Regions from separate parts of the Modestobacter sp. SYSU DS0290 genome, predicted to be linked through region 2. Evidence: predicted binding sites of a transcription regulator. Region 2 holds the regulator's gene; each other region holds the start of a gene.
What was found. The regulator LexA, encoded in region 2, represses DNA repair genes until DNA is damaged. The targets are predictions, from matches to a motif close to TCGAACANNTGTTCGA.
Positions count from the first base shown of each region.

Region 1: a site for LexA is predicted at 2,242-2,257, ahead of ACI795_RS05650 (DUF6504 family protein). Genes of this name have one in related genera too.
Region 3: a site for LexA is predicted at 3,001-3,016, ahead of ruvC (crossover junction endodeoxyribonuclease RuvC). Genes of this name have one in related genera too.
Region 4: a site for LexA is predicted at 2,697-2,712, ahead of ACI795_RS14895 (DUF222 domain-containing protein). Genes of this name have one in related genera too.

Region 1 is NZ_JBJHAI010000004.1:32,071-37,713, forward strand. Features, by position in the region: gene ACI795_RS05640 (DNA polymerase III subunit alpha) at 1-1,290, opposite strand, end outside; gene ACI795_RS05645 (SAV_6107 family HEPN domain-containing protein) at 1,287-1,826, opposite strand; gene ACI795_RS05650 (DUF6504 family protein) at 1,826-2,149, opposite strand; gene ACI795_RS05655 (YbaK/EbsC family protein) at 2,424-2,942, shown strand; gene ACI795_RS05660 (GNAT family N-acetyltransferase) at 2,942-3,523, shown strand; gene ACI795_RS05665 (phytoene desaturase family protein) at 3,556-5,169, shown strand; gene ACI795_RS05670 (carotenoid biosynthesis protein) at 5,166-5,643, shown strand, end outside.
Region 2 is NZ_JBJHAI010000025.1:33,900-39,542, forward strand. Features, by position in the region: gene hflX (GTPase HflX) at 1-132, shown strand, start outside; gene ACI795_RS17290 (phosphatase PAP2 family protein) at 240-977, shown strand; gene ACI795_RS17295 (hypothetical protein) at 949-2,016, shown strand; gene lexA (transcriptional repressor LexA) at 2,038-2,853, opposite strand; gene ACI795_RS17305 (LysM peptidoglycan-binding domain-containing protein) at 3,379-3,660, shown strand; gene nrdR (transcriptional regulator NrdR) at 3,972-4,481, shown strand; gene ACI795_RS17315 (vitamin B12-dependent ribonucleotide reductase) at 4,659-5,643, shown strand, end outside.
Region 3 is NZ_JBJHAI010000006.1:82,750-88,392, reverse strand. Features, by position in the region: gene ACI795_RS07755 (hypothetical protein) at 1-496, shown strand, start outside; gene pdxS (pyridoxal 5'-phosphate synthase lyase subunit PdxS) at 547-1,455, shown strand; gene pdxT (pyridoxal 5'-phosphate synthase glutaminase subunit PdxT) at 1,452-2,132, shown strand; gene ACI795_RS07740 (YebC/PmpR family DNA-binding transcriptional regulator) at 2,129-2,887, shown strand; gene ruvC (crossover junction endodeoxyribonuclease RuvC) at 3,037-3,609, shown strand; gene ruvA (Holliday junction branch migration protein RuvA) at 3,606-4,244, shown strand; gene ruvB (Holliday junction branch migration DNA helicase RuvB) at 4,246-5,397, shown strand; gene yajC (preprotein translocase subunit YajC) at 5,558-5,643, shown strand, end outside.
Region 4 is NZ_JBJHAI010000018.1:36,541-42,183, forward strand. Features, by position in the region: gene ACI795_RS14875 (putative protein N(5)-glutamine methyltransferase) at 1-118, shown strand, start outside; gene ACI795_RS14880 (HpcH/HpaI aldolase/citrate lyase family protein) at 174-1,010, opposite strand; gene ACI795_RS14885 (hypothetical protein) at 1,090-1,731, opposite strand; gene ACI795_RS14890 (SDR family oxidoreductase) at 1,779-2,546, shown strand; gene ACI795_RS14895 (DUF222 domain-containing protein) at 2,716-4,254, shown strand; gene ACI795_RS14900 (hypothetical protein) at 4,386-4,676, shown strand; gene ACI795_RS14905 (thiol-disulfide oxidoreductase DCC family protein) at 4,753-5,151, opposite strand; gene ACI795_RS14910 (pyruvate dehydrogenase) at 5,177-5,643, opposite strand, start outside.

The DNA of each region.
Region 1 (5,643 bases), on a different contig from region 2:
CATCAGCAGGCCGTAGCGGATCGGGTCGACGTCGGAGATGCCCAGCAGGTAGGTGACCAGGCTGCCGGCGCCCGAGCCCCGGGCCGCCGCCCGCACCCGCAGCTCCTTGATCAGGGTGACCACGTCGGCGACGGTGAGGAAGTAGGAGGGGTAGCCGAGGGAGTCGATCACCGCCAGCTCCTCCTCCAGCCGCTCGCGCACCGCGGCGGTGGGGGTCATCGCCCGCCGGCCGAAGCCGGCCTCGCACCGGGCGCGCAGCACCTGCGAGGGGCCCATCCCCCGCTCGGCGGCGGTGGTGACCACGTCGAGCTCGGGGTAGCGGACGCTGCCGATCCCGAGGTCGGTGCGGACGTCGACGGTGCACTGCTCGGCGACCCGGGCGGTGGTCTCCAGCAACCGCAGCGCCGCGTCGCGGTCGGGCCCGGCCAGCTCCGCGGCGAGCTCGGCCATCTCCTTGCCCGACTTCAGGTACCCCTCGGCGGTCCGCCGGTCGACGTGCCGCTGCCCCAGCGGGACCAGCCGGCGGGCGGCGTCGAGGACGTCGGCGGTGGGGGCGTCGAGCGCGTCGACGTAGCGCACCGCGTTGGTGAGCACCGCCGGCACGCCGGTCTCGGCCGCCAGCCGGAGCATCGCCTGGGCGCGTGCGCGGTCGCCCCGGCCGCGGTGGTGGACCACCTCCAGGACCAGCCGCCCGCCGTCACCGGAGCCGTCGAAGACCGCGCGCCAGGCGGCCAGCCGGGCGCGGGCGAGGTCGGCGTTGCCGTCGGCCAGGGCCCGGCCCACCGACGAGTCGGGGCCGAGCACCGCCAGCAGCCCGGCGGCGTGCTCCCCGGCCAGGGCCAGCGAGCTGATCGGCTCACCCCGGGTGCCGCCCAGGTGGGTGGCGCTGGTCAGCCGGCACAGCGAGCGCCACCCGGCGCCGTCGCGGGCCAGGAAGGTGACCCGCGGCAGCCGGGGGTCGACGCTGGCCCCGCCGCGGGCCGGCGACCGGCGGCCCGCGGGGTGGTGCGCCCGGCGCAGCTCCGCCGAGCGGACCCGCACGGCCTCCCCCGGCTCACCGCCGGCGACGGGGTCGAGGGCGAGGTCGACCCCGAACAGCGGCCGGATGTCGGCCGACCGGCAGGCGAGGGCGAACTTGACCGCGCCGTAGAGGCCGTCGCGGTCGGTCAGCGCGAGCGCCCCCATGCCGTGCTCGGCGGCGCGGGCCACCAGGTCGGCCGGGTGGTTGGCGCCGTGGCGCATCGAGTAGCCGGAGGCGACGTGCAGGTGGACGAAGGGGTCGCCGCTCACGGGCGGGGCCGCCCGGCCGGACGGCGGCCGTCACCCGGGCGGGTGCGCACCGGCGCCGGCGGCGGGGTGCGGCTGATCGTCGCCTCGACCACCCGCAGGAAGGTGGCGACGTCCCGGACCAGGTCGTCGGCCTCCCGCTCGGTGACCGCGGAGGACAGCCCGGCCTCGGCCGCGGCCCGCTTGGCCGCGCCGGCGGCGAAGAACGCCGCCCACTCGGCCAGCTCGGGTGCGACCTGGCTGATCAGCACCCACGCGCTGCGCGGCCGGCGTCGGCCGCTCTCCGGCTGGGTGCGGGCGGCCAGCAGCGCCGCGGCGCCGCGCAGCGCGGCCAGGTGGGCGGTGGCGTAGCGCCAGCTCGCCTCCGGCGCCGCCGCGGCCTCGGCGAGCCCGCGGTGGGCCTGGCCGAGCAGCTGCGCCGCGGCCACCGGCAGCGCCGGCGGCAACGGCAGCTGACCCTGGACCGGACGCTCCCGGTCCGGGGAGGGGCCCGGGGAGGACGGGGCGGCGGACATCGTCGTGAGGACCCGGGCGGCCATCAGTCGTGCACCCGCACGAGCAGCCACTGGTTGACCGTCGGCTCCCAGGACAGGTCGAACACCCCGGCGAAGCTCATCCGGGACCGGCCGGCCCGGACCGCCTCCACCCGCCACACCTGGCGGGTGGCCACCAGCTCCGCCGACGCGCCCCCCTGCCCGGTGTCGGTCTGCCACCAGGGCGAGGTCTCCACCCAGGAGTCGAGCAGCTCCCCCACCACGTAGCGGGTCGAGCCGCGCCAGAACTGCGCCGGCCCCTCGGCTCCCCGCTCGACCTGGACCTCTTCACCGACGCGGCCACCGGCCCCGACGAGCACCCGGCTCATGACAGACTCCCGCACTCTCGCCCCCACCGGCGCTGCACCTGCCCGGCGGGGAAGCGCCCCGGAGGGCGCCGGGCGGGGTGTGCGACCGGTGTTCGAACACGTGTTCGAACACCGGTGAGTAGACCGGACCAGCCGGGGGCCGTCAAGCCGACGCGGGCGTGTCCCGTCCGTGTCGTTACAGCGACTGCACCCCAGGGGCCGACCGCCTGGGGCGCTCCGGGCGGTCGATCACCGGGTGACGCACGTCGCGGCCAGCGGTGGGAGGATCCCCGGCATGACCGCAGCGGAGGAGACCCCGCACCACCCCCGGGTCGCCGAGGTCGCCCAGCTGCTCCGCACCGCCGGGGCCACCGGCGAGGTGCGCGTGCTGCCGGAGAGCGCCCGCACCGCCGCGGCCGCCGCCGCAGCGCTCGACGTCCCGGTCGGCGCGATCGCCAACAGCCTGGTGTTCGACGCCGGCGGGCACCCGGTGCTCGTGCTGACCAGCGGCGCCCACCGGGTCGACGAGGCCCTGGTGGCCGACCTGCTCGGCGTCCCCACGCTCACCCGGGCCACCCCGGCGTTCGTCCGCGAGCACACCGGCCAGGCCATCGGCGGGGTCGCCCCCATCGGGCACCCGGCACCCATCGGCACCCTGGTCGACGTCGAGCTCGCCCGGTACCCCACGGTGTGGGCCGCAGCCGGTCACCCGCACGCCGTCTTCCCCACCACCTACGACGAGCTGCTGAAGCTCACCGCCGGCACGGCCGCCGAGGTCGGCCCCGGGCCCGCGGTCCCCGAGGAGGCCCCCTGATGACCGGCACCACCCCCGCCACCCGGGTCACCGAGCTCCCGGCCGGCTGGCTGCGCGAGCACCTGCACGAGGCCCTGGCCGTCTACGGCGCGGCGATGGGCTACGGCGAGTCCGTCGTCGCCGGCCGCTACGGCTACGCCGTCCAGCACACCGAGCGCCCCGGCTTCCGCGCCGTCGGCGCGTTCGCCGAGGGCGACGGCGGCACCGAGCAGCTGGTCGGCTTCGGCTACGGCTACCTGGTCGCGCCCGGCCAGTGGTGGCACGACCAGGTGCGCAACGCGCTGGACCGGCGCACCGCGAAGCAGTGGCTGCCCGGCGCCTTCGAGGTCTGCGAGCTGCACGTGCTGCCCGACCACCAGAGCCGGGGCATCGGCCGCCAGCTGCTGCACGCACTGCTGGCCGGCCTGCCCCACCCGGCGGCGCTGCTGAGCACGCCGGACACCGACACCAAGGCCTTCCGGCTGTACCACGCCGACGGCTTCGTCGACCTGGCCCGCGGCTACCACTTCCCCGGCGACTCCCGCCCCTTCGCCATCCTCGGCGCCCGCCTGCCGCTCGCCCCGACCGCGCGGAGAGTCTGATCAGCACCGACAGCGCCGTCGACGCCGTCGTCATCGGCTCCGGGCACAACGGCCTGGTCGCCGCCTGCCACCTGGCCCGCGCCGGTCTGCGGGTGGAGGTGGTCGAGCGCGACGAGGTGCTCGGCGGCGCGGTCTCCACCGTCGAGCGCTGGCCCGGGGTGCGGGTCGACCGCGGGTCCAGCGCGCACGTGATCATCCGGCACAGCGGCGTGGTCGAGGAGCTGGAGCTCGAGCGCTTCGGGCTGCGCTACGTCGACTGCGACCCGTGGGGCTTCGCCCCGGCCCCGGCGCCCGGCGACCCCGGCCCCGACGGCCGGCCACTGGTTTTCTCCGTCGACCTCGACGCCACCTGCGCCTCGATCGCGGCGGCCTGCGGGGACGCCGACGCCGCCGCCTACCGCCGGTTCGTCGAGGTCTGGGGGCCACGCAGCGCCGCCGTCGTCAAGGCGTTCGGCGACCGCCCGGCGATGACCCGGCTGGTCCGCCACCTCTGGCCGGTCGGCGCACCGCGGCAGGGCCAGCCGCGCACCCCGGGCGGGGAGATCGCCACCGACTTCCTCGGCTCCGGCGACGCCCTGCTGGACCGGTGGTTCACCAGCGAGCGGCTCAAGGCGGCGCTGGCCTGGTTCGGCGCCCAGTCCGGGCCGCCGATGTCCGAGCCGGGCACGGCCGCGATGGTCGCCTGGGTCGCCCTGCTGCACGACGTCCCGCCCGGGCACCCCGTGGGCGGCTCCGGCGGCCTCACCGAGGCGCTGGCCGCGCGGCTGGCCGCCGACGGCGGCCGGGTCACCCTGGGCGACGGCGCCGCGCGGCTGCTGGTCACCGACGGCCGGGTGACCGGCGTGCAGACCGAGTCGGGCCGGCAGATCCGGGCCGACACCGTCGTCGCCGCCTGCCACGTGCTGACCACCAAGGCGCTGGCCGGGGACGACGCACCCCCGGCGCTGGCCGCCGCCGAACCGCCGGTGGGCAACGGCTTCGGCCTGGTCCTGCGCGCGCAGACCGACGCCCTCCCCCGCTACCCCGGCGCAGGGGACGAGTCGTTGCAGGGGCTGCAACTGCTGTGCACCGACCGGGCCCAGCTCGCCCGCGCGCACGGCGACTGGCTGGCCGGCGAGCTGCCCCGGGAGCCGGTCCCGCTGGCGATGTCCTTCTCCGCGAGCGACCCGACGCTGGCGCCGCCCGGTCAGCACGTGGTCACCATCTGGGGCCAGTGGTACCCCTACCGGCTCGCCGACGGGTCGGACTGGGACGCCATCGCCGACACCGCCGCCGAGCAGCTGGTGCAGGCCGTCGACCGGTACGCCCCGGGCTTCGCCGCCTCGGTACAGCGACTGCACGTCCAGACCCCACTGGCCCTGGAACGTGAGCTGGGCCTGCTGCGCGGCAACGTCATGCACGTGGAGATGGGCCTGGCCAGCATGTTCGGCTTCCGCCCCACCCCCGCACTCTCCGGGCACCGGGTGCCGGGCCTGGCCGGGCTCTACCTCGCCGGGGCCTCCACCCACCCCGGCGGTGGGGTCTCCGGCAACTCCGGACGCACCGCCGCCCGGCTGGTGCTCGCCGACCGGCGGCCGGCCGCCCGGATGCGCACCCTCGCCGCGCGGCAGCTGCGGAGTGGGCGCCTGCGGAGCGCCCGGCGGTGACCGGCACGGCCACCGACCAGCGCCCGGTCGCCGGCCGGGCACCGGCCTCCTGGCTGCCCTGGGCGCTGGCGGTCGGCGTGGTCGCCACCGCCATCGCCTACCCGCTCACCGACGGCGGCGCCCGGGACGCGGTCAGCTGGACGATCGTGCTGCTCGGCACCGGGGTCACGGTGAGCGCGGCGACGGTGAGCCGTGGCTGGCGCACCGGGCTGGGCGTGCTGGTGCTCGTCGGCGCCGTCGCGGTGCTGTTCGAGGCGCTCGGGCTGGCCACCGGGTTCCCGTACGGCGAGTACGCCTACAGCGACGTGCTGGGGCCCACGCTGCTCGGGGTGCCGTTCCTGGTCCCCCTGGCCTGGCTGATGATGGCCTGGCCGAGCTGGGTGCTGGCGGCCTGGCTCACCCGCCCGCTGCGCCGGCCACGGGCCGCCCGGGTGCTGGGAGCCGCCTACGTCTTCGCCGCCTGGGACGTCGTCC
Region 2 (5,643 bases):
GCCCGGGTGCACCGGGACGGCGAGGTGCTCGAGGAGCGGCACGAGGCCGACGGCACCCGGCTCACCGCGCGGGTCGACGACGGCCTGGCGGCCGCGCTCGACGGGTTCGCCACCCCCGTCGCCGGCGGCTGACCACCGGCCGGGGCCGGGCGCGGCGTACGGGGCGCCGGCGTCGGGCTCGACCACCGCGCCGTCCCGGGAGGGTCACGGTCAGGTCACGGTGCCGGTACCGTGACGCCGTGGCGAGCGGAGCGGTGCGCGTGAGGTCCAGCGCCGCCGATCGTCGCGGGCCTCGAGCGCAGCCGGTGGTCGGTGTCGGCCGGCCGCGGTGGTGGCTGGTGCTCGTCGCCGCGCTGGTCGCCGTGGGCGTCACCGTCGACCTCCTCGCCGGCGGGCTCCTGGAACGACTGGACCTGGCGGTCTCCGACCGGATCGGGTCCTGGGGCCTGCGCGACTCCGCCGCCTACTGGCCGGTGTGGGTGTTCACCCAGGCCGGTGGGCGGGTCACCATCCTGGTGGTGCTCGCCGGCCTGGTGGGCTGGCTGTTCTGGCGCCACCGGACGGCGGCCCCGCTGCTCCGCGTGCTGCTGGCGCTGGCCCTGCTCACCGCGGCGGTCTACGCCCTGAAGTGGGGTACCGGGCGTACCGCGCCGGCCTATCCCGGCTCCTACTTCCATCGCGGTGGGGAGAGCTTCCCGTCCGGGCACGTGGCCAACGCCGTGCTCATGTGGGGCGTGGCTCGCTGGCAGGTCGTCCAGTACGGCCTGCACGCCCGGCTGCAGCGCGCCGCCGGGGTGCTCAGCGTGCTGGGGCCGCTGGCCACGGGAGTGGCCATGGTGGCGCTGAACTTCCACTGGGTCACGGATGCAGTCGTGGGAGCTGCTCTCGGCATCGTCCTCTTGGGCGTGGTTCACGCACTGGACGCAGTCGTGGTGTCACGCTGGGTCCGTGCCAGAGCGGGCCGCCCGGCCGCGTAGCCGCGCCGTCCGCCACCGTCTGGCGGACCCGGCGCTGCTCGCCGTGCCCGCTGCGGTCGTGCTCGCGCTCCTGCCGGCCTCGGCAGCGCTGGCCGAGGAGACCGCGCCGAGCACCCGCTGCACCATCACCGACCCGCGGCTGCCCGAGATCTCCGGGCTGGCCAGCGCCGGGGAGACGCTGCTGGCGATGAACGACGGCGGTGACCGGGCCGAGGTGTACGTCCTCGACGCGTCCTGCGCTGTCGCCGAGCTGCGTGCGGGGGACGTCGACCCCTACGACCCCGAGGACCTCGCCCTGGCCGCGGACGGCACGCTGTGGCTGGCCGACACTGGGGACAACAACGCCGTCCGGGAGACCGTGGCGCTGATCGGGCTGCGGCCCGACGGCAGCACCACGCTGACCCGGCTGACCTATCCGGACGGGGCGCACGACGCGGAGGCGCTGCTGCTCGCCCCGGATGGCACGCCCTACCTGGTCACCAAGGAGGTGCTCGGCTCCTCGGGGGTGTACCGGCCCGATGCGCCCCTGGCCGACGGGGCCACGATTCCGATGACCCGGGTGGTGGGGCTCGGCCTCTCCCTGACCGGCACCCCCGGCGGACCGGTGGGCCGGGCGGGTCAGCTGCTGGTGACCGGGGGAGCGGTGTCGGCCGACGGGCAGCGGATCGCCCTGCGGACCTACACCGACGCCTACGTCTGGCCGCTGACCGGTTCGGACGTGGCCGGGGCACTGTCCGGCTCGCCGATCAGGATCGCGCTCCCGGAGTCGCCGCAGGGCGAGGCGATCACCTTCGCGGCGAACAACCGCGACCTGCTCGTCACCAGCGAGGGGCTGCCCGCTCCGGTGACCCTGGTCCCCCTGCCCGGTGATCCGGCCGCCGACGCCACGCCGACCGACGCCGCGCCCAGTGCCGAGCCGACGGGGGAGCTGGTGACCGCGGCCCGCGGGGTGCCGCCGGTGACGGCCGGCGTCATCGCGGCCGGCGTCGCGACGGTCGTGGTCTGGATCGCCGGGAAGCTGCGCCGCCGGCGGGAGTGACCCCGCCGGCGGCGGCCGGGGTCAGACCCGGCGCAGCACCGTCACGACCCGGCCGAGGACGGTCGCGTCGTCGCCGGGGATCGGCGCGTAGGCCGGGTTGTGCGGCATCAGCCACACGTGGCCGTCGCGTCGCTTGTAGGTCTTGACGGTCGCCTCGCCGTCGATCATCGCGGCGACGATCTCGCCGTTCTCGGCGTTGGGCTGCTGGCGGACCACGACCCAGTCGCCGTCGCAGATGGCGGCCTCGACCATCGAGTCACCGGTGACCTTGAGCATGAACAGCGTGCCCTCGCCGACCAGCTCGCGGGGCAGCGGGAAGACCTCCTCGACCGCCTGCTCAGCCAGCACCGGGCCACCCGCGGCGATGCGGCCGACCAGCGGCACGTAGGTGGGGGCCGGCGCCCCTGCCTCGTCGACGCCGGTGGCGGCGCCGGCGGCCGCGAGCGCCTCCACGGATGCGTCGGGTCCGGTCGCCGCGCCGTTCTCGCCGGGCAGCCGCACGTCCAGCGCACGCGGGCGGTTCGGGTCGCGGCGCAGCCAGCCCTTGCGCTGCAGCACCGACAGCTGGTGGGCCACGGAGGAGGCGGAGGAGAGGCCGACCGCCTCGCCGATCTCGCGGACCGAGGGTGGGTAGCCGCGGCGCTCGATGGAGTCGCGGATGACCTCCAGGACCCGGCGCTGGCGCTGCGTCAGTCCGTCACCGGCCTCGCCCCGGTCGGGGAACTCGCGGATCGCGGCACCGCCGGTGCCCGCGGTCGGCTCCGCTGCCTGCCCAGCCGTGCGCTTGCGTCGGCTGGACCCCTTGCGCTCGTCCGCCGTCCGGCCGTCGACCGCCATGTGTCCTCCTCGTCCGGCTGCGCGCGCAGCTGCCCGGTGGCGCCCCGCTCGGAGAGGTGGGGTGGGACGCCGTCGTGGTCTCACTGCGCACGGTAGCGGCTCGACCGCTGCTGTTCAAACAGGTGTTCGAACACGCGCCGTGTCGGAGCACTCCTGTCGGCGGGGTGCGGTAGACATCGCACAGACGTTCGAATCGAACAGACGTTCGAGAAGGTGCCCGAGCGGGCGCCCGATGTGAGGAGTGCACCGATGGTCCACGCCCAGTCCACCGCCACCACCACCGGCACCGTGCCGCCCACCTCGCCTCGCCCGTCGCTGCGCTTGGTGTCGGCGGGACCCGGGGTCGGCCGTGCCTCCGCCGCGGTGGCCGGGGCTCGCGTCGGGCGGCGCCCGGCGGTGCGGCCGAGCGGGCGGCCGGCGGCACGCTCCGGGGCTGCGGGTGCACGGCCGGTCCGGGGTGGGGGCTGGTATCCGGCCGGCCCCGTCGTGGCGCCCTCGTCGGGCGGGTGGCATGCGGAGCCGCCGTTGCGGCTCACCCGGTGGGGTCGGCGGGTGGTGGCGGCGGTGTCGGTGGCGATCGGCCTGGGGGTGGCCGCGGGCGCGGTCGCGGTCGTCGCTGCCGAGGAGCCCGCGCTGCAGCTCGCCGGCGCCGTCACCGTGGTCGTCCAGCCCGGCGACACGCTGTGGTCGATCGCCGGCGACGTGGCGCCGGACGAGGATCGGCGGGCGGTGGTCGACGCGATCCGCGACCGCAACGACCTCGACGACGTCGTCCTCCACCCGGGCCAGGTGATCGAGCTGCCCTGAACGGGCTGGCGGGTCAGGCGGGTGGCCGGTGCTGTGACTGGTGAGGGTGGGAGCGGCGGGCGGGGCGGCTGCGGAACACGACACGCGCAGCAGGGCTTGCACACCTGTAGGGGTGGCCGTACGGTTCCACCACAACATCTAGTGCTTACACGGATGTAAGTCGTCCACAGCCGTTCCACACGTTCTCCCCGGCCCATCCACCGGATGTCCCCGGAGCAGTCCACAGGAACGGTCCACGGGCCGGGTGGTCCACGGTGTCACAGCACCGCAGGGAACCCGGCCGCGACACCTCGGGAGGAGGTGGACCCGCAGTGCGCTGCCCCTTCTGCCACAACCCCGACAGCCGCGTCATCGACTCGCGCGAGACCGACGAGGGTGCGACCACCCGTCGGCGCCGTTCGTGCCCCGGTTGCGGACGGCGGTTCACCACCGTCGAGGAGGCCGTGCTCGCCGTGGTGAAGCGCAGCGGCGTGAGCGAGCCGTTCACCCGGGCCAAGGTGGTGGCCGGTGTGCGCCGCGCCTGCCAGGGGCGTCCGGTCGACGAGCACCAGCTGGCGCTGCTGGCGCAGCAGGTCGAGGACGCCGTCCGGGCGACCGGGTGCGCCGAGATCCCCAGCCACGAGGTGGGCCTGGCGATCCTGGGCCCGCTGCGCGACCTGGACGAGGTCGCCTACCTCCGGTTCGCCAGCGTCTACCGCAGCTTCAGCTCCGCCGCGGACTTCGAGAAGGAGATCGCCGAGCTGCGCGCCGCGGTGAACGCCCGCGCCGGCGGGGCGGCCACCGCGGGCGGCGGACCGCCGGGTGCGCCCGCCGGGTCCTGAGGACCGGGTCCCGCCGCCGGCCCACCGAAACCGTCACACCCCCCGACTACACAGGTCTCGACGAGGAGACCGCACCGCACCACCCGGCTCCGGCACCCGCCGGCTTCCCCAGCCGCTCCGCCAGCACCGCCGCTCAGCTCGACGCCAGAGCATGTACACCCAGGGAGCCCTCGCACGATGACCGAGACAGCCGACCGCCTCGCCACCACCCGGAACCGCCGCAGCCCGAAGGCGCCCACCCGGGGGAAGGGCCTGAAGGTCAAGCGCGTCTTCACCACCGCCGGTGTGCACCCCTACGACGAGGTCGTCTGGGAGCGCCGCGACGTCGTCATGACCAACTGGCGCGACGGCTCGATCAACTTCGAGCAGCGGGGCGTCGAGTTCCCGGCCGAGTGGAGCATCAACGCCACCAACATCGTCACCACGAAGTACTTCCGTGGTGCGGTCGGCAGCCCGCAGCGCGAGACCAGCCTCCGCCAGCTGATCGACCGGGTCGTGCTCACCTACGGTGCGGCCGGTCGCGAGCACGACTACTTCGCCTCCGAGGGCGACGCCGAGATCTTCGAGCACGAGCTCACCTGGATGCTGCTGCACCAGGTGTTCAGCTTCAACTCGCCCGTGTGGTTCAACGTCGGCACCGCCTCGCCGCAGCAGGTCAGCGCCTGCTTCATCCTCGCGGTCGACGACACGATGGACTCGATCCTGAACTGGTACCGGGAAGAGGGCCTGATCTTCAAGGGCGGCTCCGGCGCCGGCCTGAACCTCTCCCGCATCCGCTCGTCCAAGGAGCTGCTCTCCTCCGGTGGCACCGCCTCCGGCCCGGTCTCGTTCATGCGTGGTGCCGACGCCTCCGCGGGCACCATCAAGTCCGGTGGCGCCACCCGCCGCGCGGCGAAGATGGTCGTCCTCGACATCGACCACCCCGACATCGAGGAGTTCATCGAGACGAAGGCGCGCGAGGAGGACAAGATCCGCGCGCTGCGTGACGCCGGGTACGACATGGACCTGGGCGGCAAGGACATCACCAGCGTCCAGTACCAGAACGCCAACAACTCGGTCCGGGTCAACGACGAGTTCATGCGGGCGGTCGAGGAGGGCACCGAGTTCGGTCTGCGCGCCCGCTCCGACGGCTCGGTCATCGAGACCGTCGACGCCCGTGAGC
Region 3 (5,643 bases), on a different contig from region 2:
GCTGGGCTGGGCGGCCTGGACGCTGACCCGGTTGCGGCGGCTGGCCGGGCGGGTCCGGCGGGCCCGCGAGGTGCTCGACGCCGCGCTGGTGCGGCGGGCGGAGCTGGCCGCGGCGCTGGCCCGCGAGCGGGCCGACGAGCTCGGACACGACCTGGCCACCGCGCTGGCCGAGGCGGCAGCGGGGGCCCGCGTGCCCACGGCCGGTGACCGCGAGGCGGCGGAGAACCGGCTGGGCGCCCTGCTCCGCCGGGTCCCGCCCGACGTGCGCCCGCCGGAGCTGCAGGACACCGGCGTGCGGGTGGGGCTGGCCCGTCGGTTCTACAACGACGCGGTGCGCGACACGCTCGTCCTGCGCCGCGGCCGGCCGGCCCGGGTGCTGCGGCTGCACCGCGGCCGCCCGTTGCCGCGGTACTTCGACATCGACGACGGCCTCGACGCGGTGCTCACCGGCCCGGGTGCCGGGGCCGCCTCCGGGGTGGGGCGGGCCCGCGGCTGAGCCGCCGTACATTGGGCCGTCCGCGTTCCACGACCTGCGAGGCCGCCCCCGTGTCCCAGCTCGATCCCCACCACCAGCCCAGCACCGGCACCGACCGGGTCAAGCGCGGCATGGCCGAGCAGCTCAAGGGCGGCGTCATCATGGACGTCGTCACCCCCGAGCAGGCCAGGATCGCCGAGGACGCCGGCGCCGTCGCCGTCATGGCGCTCGAGCGGGTCCCCGCCGACATCCGCGCCCAGGGCGGCATCGCGCGGATGAGCGACCCCGACATGGTGCAGGGGATCATCGACGCGGTCTCCATCCCGGTGATGGCCAAGGCGCGCATCGGGCACTTCGTCGAGGCGCAGGTGCTGCAGAGCCTCGGCGTCGACTACGTCGACGAGTCCGAGGTGCTCACCCCCGCCGACGAGGCCCACCACATCGACAAGCACGCGTTCACCGTGCCGTTCGTCTGCGGCGCCACCGACCTGGGCGAGGCGCTGCGGCGCATCGCCGAGGGTGCGGCGATGATCCGCTCCAAGGGCGAGGCCGGCACCGGCAACGTCGTGGAGGCCACCCGGCACATGCGCGCGCTGCGTGCGGGGATCAAGCGGCTGGGCACGCTGGACGAGACCGAGCTCTTCGTCGCGGCCAAGGAGCTGCGCGCCCCGCACGACCTGGTCGTCGAGGTGGCCCGTACCGGCAAGCTCCCGGTCGTGCTGTTCACCGCCGGCGGCATCGCCACCCCGGCCGACGCGGCGATGATGATGCAGCTGGGCGCCGAAGGGGTCTTCGTCGGCTCGGGCATCTTCAAGTCCGGTGACCCGGCGCTGCGCGCGGCCGCCATCGTGCAGGCCACCACGTTCGCCGACGACCCCGAGGTGATCGCCAAGGTCTCCCGCGGGCTGGGCGAGCCGATGGTCGGCATCAACGTGAGCACGCTGCCGGAGTCCGAGCGCTACGCCACCCGCGGCTGGTGACCGGCACCCTCCTCGGCCCCCCGGTGGTCGGCGTGCTGGCCCTGCAGGGCGACGTCCGGGAGCACCTGGCGGCGCTGACCGCCGCCGGCGCCCGGGCGGTGAGCGTCCGGCGGCCCGCGGAGCTGGCCGCCGTCGACGGGCTGGTCCTCCCGGGCGGGGAGTCCACCACCATGGCGAACCTGGCCCAGCGGTCCGGGCTGCTCGAGCCGCTGCGGGACGCCGTCCGGGCCGGGCTGCCCACCTACGGCTCCTGCGCCGGGATGATCCTGCTCGCCGACCGGGTGCTGGACGCGCCCGCGGGCCAGCAGACCATCGGCGGGCTGGACGTGACGGTGCGCCGCAACGCCTTCGGCCGCCAGGTCGACTCGTTCGAGGACGAGGTCGAGGTCGACGGCGTCGCCGGGGGTCCCGTGCACGCCGTCTTCATCCGCGCTCCGTGGGTCGAGGAGGCGGGTGCAGGCGTCGAGGTCCTCGGCCGGGTCGTGGGCGGGCCGGCCGACGGTAAGATCGTCGCCGTCCGCCAGGGATCCCTGGTGGCCACCAGCTTCCACCCCGAGCTCACCGGTGACACCCGGGTGCACGCGTCCTTCGTGGAACTGGTGCGGGCAGCCCGTGCCCGGGACCAGCGTTCCGACGGCGCCATCGCAGGCGCCGGCAGTGGAGGAGGTAAGTCGTGAGCGGCCATTCCAAGTGGGCGACGACCAAGCACAAGAAGGCCGGGATCGACGCCAAGCGCGGCAAGCTCTTCGCCAAGCTGATCAAGAACATCGAGGTGGCGGCCCGCACCGGTGGCGGCGACCCGGCGGGCAACCCGACGCTGTTCGACGCCATCCAGAAGGCGAAGAAGACCTCGGTCCCCAACGACAACATCGACCGGGCGGTCAAGCGCGGCGCGGGCCTGGAGGCCGGTGGCGTCGACTACCAGGGCATCACCTACGAGGGCTACGCCGCCGGCGGGGTCGCGGTGCTCATCGAGTGCCTCACCGACAACAAGAACCGGTCGGCGATGGAGGTGCGCACCGCGATGACCCGCAACGGCGGCACCATGGCCGACCCGGGCTCGGTGTCCTACCTCTTCTCCCGCAAGGGCGTCGTCGTCGTGCCGGCCGCCGGCCACACCGAGGACGACGTGCTGCTGGCCGTGCTGGACGCCGGGGCCGAGGAGGTCCGCGACCTCGGCGACACGTTCGAGGTGGTCAGCGAGCCCGGCGACATGGTCGCCGTCCGCACCGCGCTGCAGGAGGCCGGGATCGAGTACGACTCCGCCGACATGGGCTTCGTCCCCAGCGTGCAGGTGGAGCTCGACGTCGACGGCGCGGCCAAGGTCTTCAAGCTGATCGACGCCCTCGAGGACCTCGACGACGTGCAGAACGTCTACGCGAACTACGACGTCTCCGACGAGGTCATGGAGCAGGTCACCGCCGACGCATGAAGGACCCCGCTGCCCCCCGCCGCTCGCAGGCTCGCGGCGGGGCCCTGCAGCGGGGCCGACGGCTGGTGGCGTGTCCTGTCCATGTCCGGTCCCGATCCCGGCTAGCGTTCCCATCGAACAGGTGTTCGTGCGAAGGTGGGAGTGTGGGCATGCGCGTGCTCGGCATCGACCCGGGCCTCACCCGGTGTGGCTGGGGTGTGGTCGAGGGGCGCCCCGGTGCCCGGCCGACCGCTCTGGGGGTCGGCGTGGTGCGCACGTCCCCCGACCTGGACCTGGAACTGCGGCTGCTGGAGGTGCACACCGCCGTGACCGCCCTCCTGCGCGAGCACCGGCCCACCGCCGTGGCCATCGAGCGCGTCTTCACCCAGAACAACAAGGGGACGGCGACCGGCACCGCCCAGGCCGCCGGCGTCGCCGCCCTGGCCGCCGCCCAGGCGGACCTGCCCGTCGCCTGGCACACGCCCAGCGAGGTCAAGGCCGCGATCTCCGGCAACGGGCGCGCTGACAAGGAGCAGGTCACCCTGATGGTCACCCGCGTCCTCGGCCTGACCACAGCGCCGAAGCCGGCCGACGCCGCGGACGCGCTGGCGCTGGCGATCTGCCACACCTGGCGGGCCCCGGCCCAGCAGCGGCTGCGCACCGCCGCGCTGGCCGGTGGGATCGGTGCGCCGCTCCCGGGTGCCCGCACCCTGCCGCGCTGGACGGGGGTGTCGGCCCGATGATCGCCTCGGTCAACGGCCGGGTGGCCGCGGTCTCCCCGGACGGCGCCGTCGTCGAGGTGGGCGGGGTCGGGCTCTCGGTGCAGTGCACCCCGGGCACCATCGCCCGGCTGCAGGTGGGCGAGCAGGCGCGGTTGTCCACCAGCCTCGTCGTCCGCGAGGACTCGCTCACCCTCTACGGCTTCGCCGACGACGACGAGCGCCAGCTGTTCGAGCTGCTGCAGACCGCCAACGGAGTCGGGCCGCGGCTGGCCCAGGCCGTGCTGGCGATCCACCCGCCGCGCGAGGTGCGCCGCGCGGTCTCGACGGGCGACCTCAAGGCGCTGATGCAGGTGCCGGGGATCGGGAAGAAGGGCGCGGAGCGGCTGGTGCTGGAGCTGCGCGACCGGCTCGGCACGACCGCCGTCGACACCCCGCTCGACGGCGGCCCGCTGCCCGCCGGGCTGGCGCCGGTCACCCCGGTCGCCCCGTGGCGGGACCAGCTCACCGCCGCGCTCGTCGGGCTGGGCTGGTCCGGCCGCGAGGCGGAGACGGCGCTGGCCGCGCTGGAGCCGGTCGCCGACGAGCAGCAGGCCGCCGGCGGCGTGCAGGTCGCGGTGCTGCTGCGGCAGGCGCTGCAGATCCTGGGCCGGGCCTGAGATGGGCTCCCCGTTCGACCGGTCGCTGACCGGCGAGGCCGCCGAGGGGTACGGCCGGGACTTCTCCGTGGAGTCCGCATCGGTGTCAGGGCCGCTGTCGGGTGGCGCCGGTGACGAGGAGCGGGTCGTCGAGACGGCGCTGCGCCCGCATTCGCTGGCCGACTTCATCGGCCAGCCGAAGGTGGCCCGCCAGCTCGACCTGGTCCTCGAGGGCGCCAGGCGCCGGGGCCGGCCGCCGGACCACGTGCTGCTCTCCGGCCCGCCCGGACTGGGCAAGACCAGCCTCGCGCTGATCATCGGCTCCGAGCTGGGCACGGCGGTGAAGATCACCAGCGGTCCGGCGATCGAGCGCTCGGGCGACCTGGCCGCGATGCTGTCCAACCTCGGCGCCGGCGACGTGCTGTTCATCGACGAGATCCACCGCATCGCGCGCCCGGCGGAGGAACTGCTGTACATGGCGATGGAGGACTTCCGGGTCGACGTCGTCGTCGGCAAGGGACCGGGGGCGACCGCCATCCCGCTGGAGATCAACCCGTTCACGCTGGTCGGCGCCACCACCCGGGCCGGCCTGCTCACCGGCCCGCTGCGTGACCGGTTCGGCTTCGTCGGGCAGATGGAGTTCTACGAGCCCACCGAGCTGCAGCGGGTGCTGGCCCGCAGCGCCGACCTGCTCGGGGTCGAGCTCACCGACGACGGGTCGGCGGAGATCGCCGGCCGGTCACGGGGCACCCCGCGGATCGCCAACCGGCTGCTGCGCCGGGTCCGGGACTTCGCCGAGGTGCGCGCCGACGGCCGGATCACCCGGGACGTCGCCCGTGCCGCGCTGGCCCTCTACGACGTCGACGAGCTGGGCCTGGACCGGCTGGACCGGGCGGTGCTCGACGCGCTGGTGACCAAGTTCGGCGGCGGACCGGTCGGGGTGGCCACGCTCGCCGTCGCCGTGGGGGAGGAGCCGCACACCGTCGAGGAGGTCTGCGAGCCGTTCCTGGTGCGCGCCGGGCTGCTCGCCCGCACGCCACGCGGCCGGGTCGCCACCGAGGCGGCCTTCTCCCACCTGGGGCACCCGCTGCCTCGTGGGGGACTTGCGCTCACTGGGGGCAGCGGTGAACCGCTGTCGGACGGGGCGTCGTCACAGACCCTCTTCGACGCCTAGACTCCACGGCGCTGGCGCGCAACCCGGCCCTGCCGGGCCGACGTTCCTCGCCCCGGGACCACTCCCTGCGGATGAGGGTGCCCCGGCGCCGATGTACCCGAGCGGCCCACCCGGGCCGCACCGACCGCGCGACCTGCCGCGGTAGAGAGGCTCACCAGTCGTGGAACAGCTCTTCCCGTTCGTCCTGCTCGCCCTGGCGTTCGTCCTGCTCATCGTGCTGCCGGCCCGGCAGCGCAAGAAGATGCA
Region 4 (5,643 bases), on a different contig from region 2:
GACCAGCGAGGAGCAGGCGGCGGCCACCGAGGCCGCGGTGGCCGCTGGTGGTCTGTGGACCGCCGTGCGGCACGACGAGGACCTGGACGCGACCGTCGTCGTCGGCACCCGGCCCTGAACGCCCGGCGGCCCCCACCCGGTGGGTGGGGGCCGCCGTGTGCGCCGGCTGGTCCTCAGATGGGCTGGACGCCGAAGGCGGTGGCGAGCTTCTCGATCTTGCGGGCCCGGCCGAGGCGGGGCAGGTCGCTGCCGTCGCGGATGACCTGGCCGCGGGCGTCGAAGTCGGCCAGGAAGTCCCGCGCCCAGGCGACGTCGGACGGCGTCGGGCTGATGACCTCGTTGATCACCGGCAGCTGGTCCATCTGCAGGCAGAGCTTGCCGGTGAGGCCCAGCGAGACGGTGGTCGCAGACTGCTCGCGCAGGATCGGGTGGCTGGTGCTCACCGTGGGGCCGTCGATGGGGCCGGGCAGGCCGCCCACCCGGCTGGCCACGACCAGGCGGGAGCGCGGGTAGGCCATCGCCAGGTCGTCGGCGCTGGTGCCGGTGTCGCGGCGGTAGTCGCCGCTGCCGAAGGCCAGGCGGAAGGCGCCGCGGGCGCGGGCGATGTTCACCGCCTCCTCGATGCCCAGCGCGGACTCCACCAGCGCGAGCACCGGGGTCTTGCCGCCGAGCCGGTCGTAGGTCTCGGTGACGTGCTCGGCGGCCTCGGTCTTGGCCAGCATGACGCCGTTCAGGCCGGGCAGGCCGGCGAGCTCGGCGACGTCGTCGGCCCAGAAGGGGGTCGAGTGGTCGTTGATCCGCACCCACGCGCGCTTCTCGCCGGTGGACAGCCACGCCACGACGTCCGCACGGGCCTCCGGCTTGCGGGCCGGGTCGACCGCGTCCTCGATGTCGAGCACGATCTGGTCGGCGCGGGAGTCGTGTGCCTCGTCGAACAGCTCCTTGCGGGCGCCGTTCACGAGCAGCCACGACCGGGCGATCTCTGGGTCGACGTTCCTGCCTCTGTGCACGCCGCCATTCTGCGGGGCAGGTCGGCCGACGGCCCGCCGGGGGTCCTGTCGTGTCGCGGCCGGCCGCTGCCCGGCGGGGTCAGGCGGCGCGGGCGGCGAGCCGGTCGAGCAGGCCGACGTGCCAGTCGACGTCGACCCGCCGGCCGATCGTGCCGCGGGGGCGGACCAGGTCGAACCGGACCAGCCCCGGGTTGCCGCTGGGCAGCCGGCCGTCGGCCCACAGCAGGGCCAGGTGCGACCGCGGCGCGGCGGCCTCGGCCGGGTCGTCGAGGGCCAGCTGGGTCTGCAGCGCGGGGCGCTGGCGGTAGAAGGCGCGCAGCCCCTGGGTGTCGGCGGCCGGCAGCTCGCCGTCGTCGGAGTGCCACACCCGCAGCACGTCGGTCGGGGTGTGCAGGATCAGGCCGCTCATCGGCAGGCCGAGGTTGTCGGTGCCCAGGTCGAGCAGGTCCAGCTGGCCGCTCAGCGGGCCGTCCTCCAGGTGCACCCCGAAGGGCCGCAGCCGCTCCATCGCCTCCCGGCGGACCAGCTGGTGGTCCAGGTGCCGGTCGGCCGAGGGCTGCCACCCGTGCTCGGCGTGGATGCGGCGGCTGACCGCGATGCCGGCGGAGAGCGCCTCCTGCACGGCGACGAGCAGCGGGCGCAGCCGGGTGACGACCGCCTGCGGCCGGCTCTCCTCGAGCATCGTGCTGTCGGTGCGGGTGCCGGCGGGGGAGTGCTCCACGACCCCGAGTCTGCCGTCGAGGGGTGACAGGACCGAGGATCAGCGCCGTGACCCACCCCGCCGCGTCGTCCTCCCGTCCGGTCACCGTCGTCACCGGAGGGGGACGCGGCATCGGCGCCGCCGTCGTCGCCCAGCTGGTGCGCGGCGGTCACGACGTCGCCGTGGGATACCGGGCCGATCCGGCCAGTGCTGAGGAGGTGGTCGCCGCCGCCCGGTCGGCCGGTGCGCGGGCGGTTGCCGTGCGGGCCGAGGTCAGCGACCCGGGCGACGTCGACGCGCTCTTCGCCGCCGCCGCCGAACTCGGCCCGGTGACCGGGCTGGTCGCCAACGCCGGGGTGACCGCGCACCTCGGCGACCTGGCCGACACCCCGGTGGACGTCATCCGTCAGGTGCTCGACGTCAACCTCCTCGGCGTCGTGCTGTGCGCCCGGCGGGCGGCCCAGGTGATGTCCCGGCGGCGGGGCGGTCCGGGTGGCGCCGTCGTCGCCGTCTCGTCCAGTGCCGCCACCCTCGGCTCGCCGCACGAGTACGTGCACTACGCGGCGGCGAAGGCCGGGGTCGACGCGTTGGTCGTCGGCCTGGCCAAGGAGCTGGCGGACGACGGCGTACGGGTCAACGCGGTCGCGCCCGGGTTGGTGGACACCGGCATCCACGCCGGCGCGGGCGATCCCGGTCGTCCGGCCCGGGTGGTCGGCCGGGTGCCGATGCGACGGGCGGGTCGGCCCGACGAGATCGCGCCGGCGGTCGCGTGGCTGCTGTCCCCGGAGGCGTCCTACTGCACCGGTGCGGTGCTGCGGGTGGCTGGCGGGCTGTAGACCGGGACCCGGCGCTGCCAGTGATCGACGTGTGCTGCTGCCGGCCGGACCGGCCGGGGTCGAACGCTGAGGGCCCAGAACGCGCCGGGTGGTGGGCCACGTGAGCACCGACTTCGTGAGTTCGGGGCCAGCGGGATGAACTGTCAGTGGTCGAACGTATGTTCGGATCATGTCGCGGAGGTCGGGGTCGAGCGTGATCGAGGGGCTGGTCGTGGACTGGGTCATCGATCACCGCGTCGAGCCCACCCGGTTGCCCGCTCCCTGGCTGCGGGACGACGAGCTCGCCGCTGAGCTGCAGCGGGTGCAGCAGCGCCGCGCGCGGGACGCCGCCTACGAGGCCGAGCTGATCCTGGCCTTGGCCGCCGACCGGCCCACGACGGACGACCCATCGCCGGACCATCCCGGTGCCCGCCGGGTGGGCTGGACCGCGCAGCCGGCCGAGGGTGCGGTGAGTGAGTTCTTCACCGCCGAGCTGGCCACGGTGCTCAACGTCGGCCGCGGGACGGCGGCGATCCGGTTGACCCGGGCGCTGGTGTGGCGGGACGAGCTGCCGGCCACCTTCGCCGCTCTCAGAGCCGGGGAGATCGACGATCGGCGGGCGTCGGAGTTGGCCGACAAGCTGCAGCACACCAGCGCCGACGTCGCCGGCCGCGTCGAGGATGCCCTGCTCGGTGAGGCGTGCGACCTGTCGGTGACGAGGCTGGGCAAGCGGGCCACCGAGCTGATGCTGCGTGTGGACGCGGCGGCGGCCGAGGAACGCCGGGCGGAGGCGGAGAAGGCCGCCGACGTGCGCGTGTACCCCTCACCGTCGGACGGTCGGTCGGTGCTGGCCGCGGACCTGCCCGCCGACGAGGCCGCCGAGTGCTCCGACCTGATCGACCAGCTCGCGCGGATGCTCGAGGCCGACGGTGATGAGCGGCCGATCGGGCAGCTGCGGACCCAGGTGCTGTCGGCGTTGATCCGCCGCCCCGCCGACAACGGCCTGCCCGCCGTCGCAGCGCGCCTGACGGTCACCGCCGCACTGGATGCCCTGGAGGGTGCGAGCAGCGCGCCGGGTGAGGTGAACGGGCTGCCGATCACCGCCACCCACCTCCGCGATCTCCTCGCCCGGGTCGGGGCTCTCGGCCTCACCGCCCCTGACGGCGGCAGCCTCACGTTCGCCATCACCGGCCCCGACGGGCAGCTGCTGGCCACCGCCACCCCCGCCGAGCTGGCCCGGCTTGTGAAGCGCGGGTGCCCACAGCACCCCGGCAACGGCAACGGTCGCGGCGGCGATCGATGTAGCTGCGCGGTGCTCGGCCCGCCACCACCGACGGACAGGTACGAGCCCACCGACCGGCAACGCGCGTTCGTCACCACCCGCGACCGGCGCTGCCGGTTCCCCACCTGCGGCCAACGCATCGGCGCCAACGACCTCGATCACGTCGTCCCGCACGCCTGCGGCGGCGAGACCGACTGCGCCAACCTCTGCTGCCTGTGCCGCAGCCACCACCGGCTCAAGACCTTCGCCCCCGGCTGGCACTTCGCCATGACCCCCGACGGGGTCCTCACCGTGACCACCGCCAGCGGCGTCACCCGCACCACCCGACCACCCGGCCTGCGACCACCCGAACTCGAACCGGCCGGACCCGCAGCAACCGGACCCCGACCACCGGTCGGACCCGAGCCGCCAGTCACCGAACCGGCCGACGACCCGCCGCCCTTCTGAGGCGTGGAGCGTGCTGGTCGGAGAGCGGCCGCCTCGTCCAGTCGGTGTGACTGGCGTGGCGGGAGTGGCCGGCGAACGGTCCGCGGACCACTCGAGTCCCGGGTCGGTCCGCGCGTGCCGATAAACCCAGCGTGATCCGTCAGGACGTCGCGCAGGGCTCGCCGCGGAGCCCACAGTGGTTCGACCCCGAGCACCAGGCCGACATCCTCGCGGCCTTCGACAGCCACCTGGCCTCGGGGCTGCACGAGCGCACTCCCTTCTGCCCACGCCCTGAGCGTGTGCTGGAGCTGGGTCAGCTCGCTGCCGCCAGCGCACTTCCCGCCCGTGCCGCGCTGCTCCGCTGGGGCGCCCTGCCCGCCGCGGTGCGCAGCCACCTGCTCACCAACTGGTACGGCGTCCGAGAACACCGTCGCGCCGCCTGAGCCCGAGTCGCCCGGACCCCCACCTCCCGAACCCACGCCCTCCCGCCGACACCCCGGTGGTGGCGGGAGCCGGAACTCATCCCGCGGTGCGCTCACCGGCCGCCGGCGGATTGGGCAGCGCGCAGGCGGCCGTGCCGCCCGGCAGTCGCATCCGGTTCGCCGCCACCAGCTGGTAGACGCCCGCGGCGACCCAGCGGACCGGCGGCAGCACGAGCAGGAACCCGAGCAGCGGCAGCGGCCACCGCGCGACCAGCAGCGCGTGCGCCACCGCCTGCGCGCCCCCGTCCACCCGGCCGGACCGCCGCACCCACAGCACCTCGCGTGCGGCCCGCTCGGCCGTGGTGCCCAGCGCAGTGAGGTCTGCGCTCTGCCAGGACACCACCCGCGCGTCGGCGGGCAGCACCCGCGGCGCCCAGCCGGCCACGCGCTGGCAGAAGCCGCAGTCGCCGTCGAACAGCAGCACGGGTCGGGCCACGCTCACCTCCACGGGTGGGTCCGGGTCACGGGCGCGGGACGTTCCGCAGGTTGCTGCGGGCCAGGTCGATCATCCTGCCCACCCCGCCGCCGAGCACCATCTTCGACGCGGTCGCCGCGAACCCACGGATCTGCTCGCCGGTGATCGCCGGCGGGATGGACAGCGCGTTCGGGTCGGTCACGAACTCCATCAGCACCGGCCCGGGGTCGGCCAGCCCCGCGGCGAGGGTGTCCCGCACCTCGCGGGGGTCCTCCACCCGCATCGACCGGATGCCGACCGCGGCGGCGATCGCCGCGAAGTCCGTGGGCTCGTGGTCGGTCTCGAAGTCCGGGATGCCGTCGACCATCATCTCCAGCTTCACCATGCCGAGCGACGCGTTGTTGAACAGCACGATCTTGATCGGCAGCCGGTGCAGCCGCGCGGTGATCAGCTCGCCGAGCAGCATCGCCAGCCCGCCGTCCCCGCTCATCGACACGACCTGCCGGCCCGGCG